Ancylobacter polymorphus: one gene and its partner. Each later gene encodes a partner of the first gene's protein in a complex. Links are inferred from orthologs where the notes say so. Each region holds a gene or a part of one and is shown on either strand. Other genes may lie near its edges. The genes, in order: accC and accD.

Evidence for each region.
Region 2: the proteins of accC (region 1) and accD are in contact, whole or in part, in a solved structure (PDB 8UXZ), measured with the Escherichia coli proteins. The link is inferred for Ancylobacter polymorphus from one-to-one orthologs.

The regions. Positions count from the first base shown.
Region 1 is NZ_CP083239.1:3,810,745-3,814,057, forward strand. The notes cover bases 261-3,258. They hold accC (acetyl-CoA carboxylase biotin carboxylase subunit), read left to right. Parts: upstream 261-1,082; coding sequence 1,083-2,435; downstream 2,436-3,258. Other genes in these bases: aroQ (type II 3-dehydroquinate dehydratase), read left to right, coding at 261-559; accB (acetyl-CoA carboxylase biotin carboxyl carrier protein), read left to right, coding at 593-1,072; aat (leucyl/phenylalanyl-tRNA--protein transferase), read left to right, coding at 2,562-3,242; K9D25_RS25100 (DUF2155 domain-containing protein), read right to left, coding at 3,173-3,258. Also shown: more of aroQ, read left to right, coding at 116-260; more of K9D25_RS25100, read right to left, coding at 3,259-3,313. UniProt on the Escherichia coli protein: This protein is a component of the acetyl coenzyme A carboxylase complex; first, biotin carboxylase catalyzes the carboxylation of the carrier protein and then the transcarboxylase transfers the carboxyl group to form malonyl-CoA.
Region 2 is NZ_CP083239.1:1,093,965-1,097,121, reverse strand. The notes cover bases 1-2,842. They hold accD (acetyl-CoA carboxylase, carboxyltransferase subunit beta), read right to left. Parts: upstream 1,978-2,842; coding sequence 1,024-1,977; downstream 1-1,023. Other genes in these bases: trpA (tryptophan synthase subunit alpha), read right to left, coding at 2,123-2,842; K9D25_RS05180 (bifunctional folylpolyglutamate synthase/dihydrofolate synthase), read right to left, coding at 1-1,016. In the rest of the region: more of trpA, read right to left, coding at 2,843-2,962; trpB (tryptophan synthase subunit beta), read right to left, coding at 2,959-3,157.

The DNA of each region.
Region 1 (3,313 bases):
GGCCGGGGATAATCCCCCGGAAAGCACGGCAGGGCTTGGCGCGGGGCCAGCCATTGCCTATAAACCCGCGGCCGTCCCGGCATGGGGCCGCCGGCGGCTGGCTCAACGAGGCGCGATGCCCGACACGGTGCATGTTCTCAACGGACCGAATCTGAACCTGCTCGGTACGCGCGAGCCGGAGATTTACGGCCGTGCGACCATCGCCGATGTGGAGGCCGCCTGCCGCGCCGCCTGCGAGCGTCATGGCCTCGACCTCGTCTTCCGCCAGACCAACCATGAAGGCGAGCTCGTCACCTTCCTTCAGGAAGCGCGCGGCTCGCGGGGCGTGGTGCTGAACGCGGCGGCCTATACCCACACATCCGTCGCCATCGCCGACGCCATCAAGGCGGCCGGCCTCATTGTCGTCGAAGTCCACCTGTCCAACGTCTTCGCGCGCGAAGCCTTCCGCCATCATTCCTATATTTCGCCGGTCGCCCGTGGGGTGATCTGCGGTCTGGGGATCGACGGCTACCGGCTCGCCATCGACGCGCTCGCCACCGCCGGTGGCAAGATCAGCTGAGGGAGACGGGCGAGCGACCGTCACGGGATCATGATGAAAACCAACAAGCCGAACATCGACCCCGCGCTCGTGCGCGAGATCGCCAACCTGCTGTCCGAAAGCGACCTCACCGAGATCGAGGTGCAGCACGAGGATCTGCGCATCCGCGTCGTCCGCGCCGCGCCCACCGTCTATGCCGCCCCGGTCGCGGTCGCGCCGGCCCCCGTGGCCGCCGCCGCCCCGGCACCGGCCGCCGCCGCGCCGGCGTCTGCCGCTCCCGTGGCCGACCTGTCGAAGCATCCCGGTCTCGTCACCTCGCCGATGGTGGGCACCGCCTATCTCGGCCCCGAGCCCGGCGCGAAGTACTTCGTCGAGGTCGGCTCGGTGGTGAAGGAAGGCCAGACGCTGCTCATCGTCGAGGCGATGAAGACCATGAACGCGATTCCCGCGCCCCGCGCCGGCACCGTGACCCGTATCATCGTGGAGAATGCGCAGCCGGTCGAATATGGCGAGCCACTCCTGATCATCGAGTGAGGCGCGCCTGATGTTCGGCAAGATCCTGATTGCCAATCGCGGCGAGATCGCCCTGCGCGTGCTGCGCGCCTGCAAGGAAATGGGCATCGCCACCGTGGCGGTTCATTCCACCGCCGACGCCAACGCCATGCATGTGAAGCTGGCCGACGAGAGCGTGTGCATCGGCCCGCCGGCCGCCAAGGACAGCTATCTCAACATACCCGCTCTGCTCGCCGCCTGCGAGATCACCGGCGCGGAAGCGGTGCATCCGGGCTATGGCTTCCTGTCCGAGAATGCGCGCTTCGCCGAGATCCTGATCGATCACGGTGTCGCCTTCATCGGGCCCAAGCCCGAGCATATCCGGGTGATGGGCGACAAGATCGAGGCCAAGCGCACCGCCAAGGCGCTGGGTATTCCGTGCGTGCCGGGTTCCGAGGGCGGAATCTCCTCCGACGACGAAGCGACCAAGGTCGCCCGCGACATCGGCTATCCCGTGCTGATCAAGGCTGCCGCCGGCGGTGGCGGACGCGGCATGAAGGTGGCGCGCTCGGAAGACGAGCTGTCCTCCGCCCTTTCGACCGCCCGCTCGGAGGCCCGTGCCGCCTTCGGCGACGACGCGGTCTATATCGAGAAATATCTCGGCACCCCGCGCCACATCGAAATTCAGGTGTTCGGCGACGGCAAGGGCAATGCGGTTCATCTGGGTGAGCGCGACTGCTCGCTGCAGCGCCGCCACCAGAAGGTGCTGGAGGAGGCCCCCTCCCCGACCATTACCGCCGAACAGCGGGCCCGGATCGGCGAGACCTGCGCCAAGGCGATGCGCGACATGAAGTATCTCGGCGCGGGAACCATCGAGTTCCTGTACGAGAATGGCGAGTTCTACTTCATCGAAATGAACACCCGCATCCAGGTGGAGCATCCGGTGACGGAAGCGATCACCGGCATTGACCTGATCCGCGAGCAGATCCGCGTCGCCGCCGGCGAGACGCTGAGCTTCGGCCAGAGCGATGTGGTTCTGCGCGGCCACGCTATCGAGTGCCGCGTGAATGCGGAGCACCCGCGCACCTTCCGGCCGTCGCCGGGCAAGATCGGCTACTGGCATGTGCCGGGCGGCCTTGGCGTGCGCATCGATTCGGCCGTCTATCAGGGCTACTCGATCCCGCCCTATTACGACAGCATGATCGGCAAGCTCATTGTCCACGCCGCCACCCGCGAGGAGTGCATCGCGCGCCTCAAGCGGGCGCTGAACGAGTTCGTGGTGGAAGGCATCGAAACCACGCTGCCGCTGTTCCGCGAGCTGGTCGAGAATGACGACATCAAGCGCGGCGCCTACGACATCCACTGGCTGGAGCATTTCCTCGCCGAGGGCGAGCCGGGCGCCTGAAGCTCCCTTCAGCATCAGTGATCAAACGACATCATGGCCGGGACGCGTCCCGGCCATTTTCATGTCCCCGGCGCCGTACGGCGCCTCCACCTTCACAGCGCCGCGCATCTCGGTCATGCTGGCCGCATGTCACACCCGCGCGAACATCAGGTCGAAATCACCCCGGACGTGCTGCTGAAGGCCTATGCCTGCGGCATCTTCCCGATGGCCGAGAGCGCCGACGACCCCGGCCTCTACTGGATCGAGCCGGAGCGGCGCGGCATCATTCCGCTGGACGACTTCACCCTTACGAGCCGCCTCGCCCGCACGGTGCGGGCCGACCGTTTCGAAATCCGCATCGACCACGACTTCGAGGCGGTGATCGATGGCTGCGCCGCCCCCGCCGACGGGCGCGGCTCGACCTGGATCAACCGGCGCATCCGCAAGCTCTATTGCGACCTGCACGCACGCGGCTACTGCCACTCCGTCGAGGCCTGGCAGGATGGAGCACTGGTGGGCGGGCTCTATGGCGTCCGGCTGGGGCGGGCCTTTTTCGGCGAGAGTATGTTCCACATCGCCCGCGACGCCTCCAAGGTGGCGCTGGTGCATCTGGTGGCCCGGCTGAAGAAAGGTGGTTTCGTGCTGCTCGACACCCAGTTCGTCACCGATCACCTGCGCAGCTTCGGCGCGATCGAAGTACCCAAGCGTCAGTACAGCCGGCTGCTGGGACAGGCGCTGGAAGCGGGCGAAGGGGATTTCTACTGCTGGCCGCCGGGCGAGGCGATCACCGGCGCGGTCTGCTTGCAGTCGGTCAGCCACACATCATAGATCGGGTGCTCGACCCCGTGCAGGCCGGGGCTGGAGGCGAACATCCAGCCACCGAACAGCGGCTGCACCTT
Region 2 (3,157 bases), 2.7 Mb from region 1 along the record:
AGTGCGGCGGCGAGCGCCTGACCGCCGGCGGCGTTGTGCCCGCCATCGAGCCAGATGTCGACGCCTTCCGGCGCGCGGGCGGTGAGCGGGCCGGGGCCCAGCCGCTGCAGCCGCGCCGGCCATTGCGCGGCGCGCATGCCTTCCTCGAAGGCGGCGGGCGGCAGGCCGAGATTGGCGACGCGCAACGCTTCCACCGCGAGGCCGGCATTGACGATCTGGTGCGGGCCGACGAGGCGCGGGCGCGGCAGGTCGAGCAGTCCCGCCTCGTCGGCGACGACCAGCCTGCCGCCTTCCTCATGCGCCTGATAGTGCTCGCCCATGACCGAGAGCGGCACGCCGAGCCGCGCCGCCTGCCGTTCGATCGTGCGCAGCGCCTCGCGCGGCTGGTGGCCGAGCACGGCGGGCACGCCGCGCTTGAGGATGCCGGCCTTTTCGCCGGCGATCTCCGCCACGGTCTCGCCGAGGAAATCGACATGGTCGATGGAGACCGGGGTGATGACACTCACCAGCGGCCGCTCGATCACATTGGTGGCGTCGAGCCGGCCGCCGAGGCCGACTTCCAGCAGCAAGATGTCGGCGGGGGTTTCCGCGAACAGCAGCAGCGCCGCCGCCGTGGTGATCTCGAAAAAGGTGATCGGTTCGCCGCCATTGGCCTCTTCCGCCCGCGCCAGTGCGCCGGTGAGGCGGGCATCGTCCACCAGCGTGCCGGCGAGGCGGATGCGCTCGTTGAAGCGCACCAGATGCGGCGAGGTGTAGACATGCACGCGCTGGCCGGCGGCTTCCAGGATCGCCCGCATGAAGGCGACGGTGGAGCCCTTGCCATTGGTGCCGGCGACATGGATCACCGGCGGCAGCCGCCGCTCGGGATGGCCGAGCCGCTCCAGCAGCCGCCACATCCGGTCGAGCGAGAGGTCGATCAGCTTCGGGTGCAGCGCCAGCAGCCGGTCGAAAATGTCGTCGACCGGCGCCCGCGGCCCCTCGGTGGGCGCGGGGCCGGCGGCTGGAAGCGCGCTCATGGGGGCCTCAGGCGCTGGCGGGCGCGGGGTTGGCGGCGGGGACCGGCAGGGCCGGGGCTTCGGCCGCCTTGTCCTCGGCGGGCTTTGCTGCGGCCTTGGTCTCGCCCGCCACGGCCGGGGCGCGCATCAGCAGGCGGCAGAGCCGCGCCAGCGTCGGGCGCATCTGGTGGCGGTGGACGACGAGGTCGATCATGCCGTGGTCGCGCAGATATTCGGCGCGCTGGAAGCCCTCCGGCAGCTTCTCGCGGATGGTCTGCTCAATGACGCGCGGGCCGGCGAAGCCGATGAGCGCGCCCGGCTCGGCGATCTGGATGTCGCCCAGCATGGCATAGGAGGCGGTGACGCCACCCGTGGTCGGGTTGGTCAGAACCACGATATAGGGGAGCTTCGCTTCGCGCAGTTCCTGGATGGCGCAGGTGGTGCGCGGCATCTGCATCAGCGAGAGGATGCCTTCTTGCATGCGCGCGCCGCCGGAGGAGGCGAACATGATGAAGGGCGTGCCGCGCGAGGCGGCGGTCTCAAGCCCGGTGACGATGGCCTCGCCCGCCGCCATGCCGAGCGAACCGCCCATGAAGCCGAAATCCTGCACCGCCACGGTGACGGGCAGGCCTTCCAGCTTGCCATAACCGACCTTCACCGCGTCCTGCGCGCCGGTCTTGGTCCGGGCGTCCTTGAGGCGGTCGACATAGCGCTTCTCGTCGCGGAACTTCAGCGGGTCGATGGCCACCGCCGGCAGGCCGATATCGTACCATTTGCCGCCGTCGAACACCGAGCGCAGACGCGCCGTCGGGTCCATGCGCATATGATAGCCGGAGCCGGGGACGACGTGGAGATTCGCCTCCAGATCCTTATGGAACACCATCTGCCCCGTCTCCGGGCACTTCACCCAGAGATTTTCCGGCACTTCCCGACGGTTCAGGAAGGAGCTCAGCTTGGGGACGACGTTCGAGATCCAGTTCAACGGTCGGGCTCCGGACGGTGACGCAGCGGCCGCGACGGGGGTCTCCCCGCCGCCGGCCGCCCCTCATCTAATGCCGCAGAAGGGCGATGAAAAGGCGCACGCGCGATTCGGCCGCGGCCGCGCGGGCGTGCGCCGGCTTTGATCGCTATTCCGCCGCCTGGCGGCGTACCCCGCGCACGGCCTGGGCGAGCCGGCCGACCAGATCGGTGACGGCGGTAATGGTCGCGGGCGTGGCGCGGTTCTCGGCATCGAGCGTGGCGCGCAGCGCGTCGATCAGCGCCGAGCCGACCACCACGCCATCGGCATTGGCGGCGATGGCGGCGGCGCTCTCCGGCGTCTTCACGCCGAAGCCGACCGCGACGGGCAGCGTGGTGTGGCGCTTGATCCGCGCCACCGCCCGGCCGACCGCGTCCGGGTCGGCCTGCGCCGCGCCGGTGATGCCGGTGATGGAGACGTAATAGACGAAGCCCGCCGTGTGCTTCAGCACGGCCGGCAGCCGCTGGTCGTCGGTGGTCGGGGTGGCGAGGCGGATGAAGTCGAGCCCCGCCGCCAGCGCCGGCAGGCAGAGTTCGCCGTCTTCCTCCGGCGGAAGGTCGACCACCACGAGGCCGTCGACGCCCGCCGCCTTGGCGTCGGCCAGGAAGCGTTCGACGCCATAGACATAGACCGGGTTGTAATAGCCCATCAGCACCAGCGGCGTGGTGGCGTCGCTCTCGCGGAAGGTCTTCACCATGGCAAGCGTCTTGGCCAGCGTCTGGCCGGCCGCTAGCGCGCGCAGGCCCGCGGCCTGGATCGCCGGGCCGTCGGCCATCGGGTCGGTGAAGGGCACGCCGAGTTCGATGATGTCGGCGCCCGCCGCCGGCAGCGCCTTGAGCAAGGCGAGCGAGGTATCATGGTCGGGATCGCCGGCGGTGATGAAGGTGACGAGCGCGGCGCGCCCCTCGGCCGCGCAGGCGCGGAAACGGGTTTCGATGCGGGTGCTCATAGGCTCGTTCCCAGAATGTCCGCCACCTGCGGGATGTCCTTGTCGCCACGGCCGGAGAGGTTGACCACCATCAGGTGATCTTCCGGGAAGGTGGGGGCGAGCTGCGCGACCTTGGCCAGCGCATGCGCCGGCTCCAGCGCCGGGATGATGCCTTCGAGCTTCGCCACCAGCTGGAACGCTTCCAGCGCCTCGTCA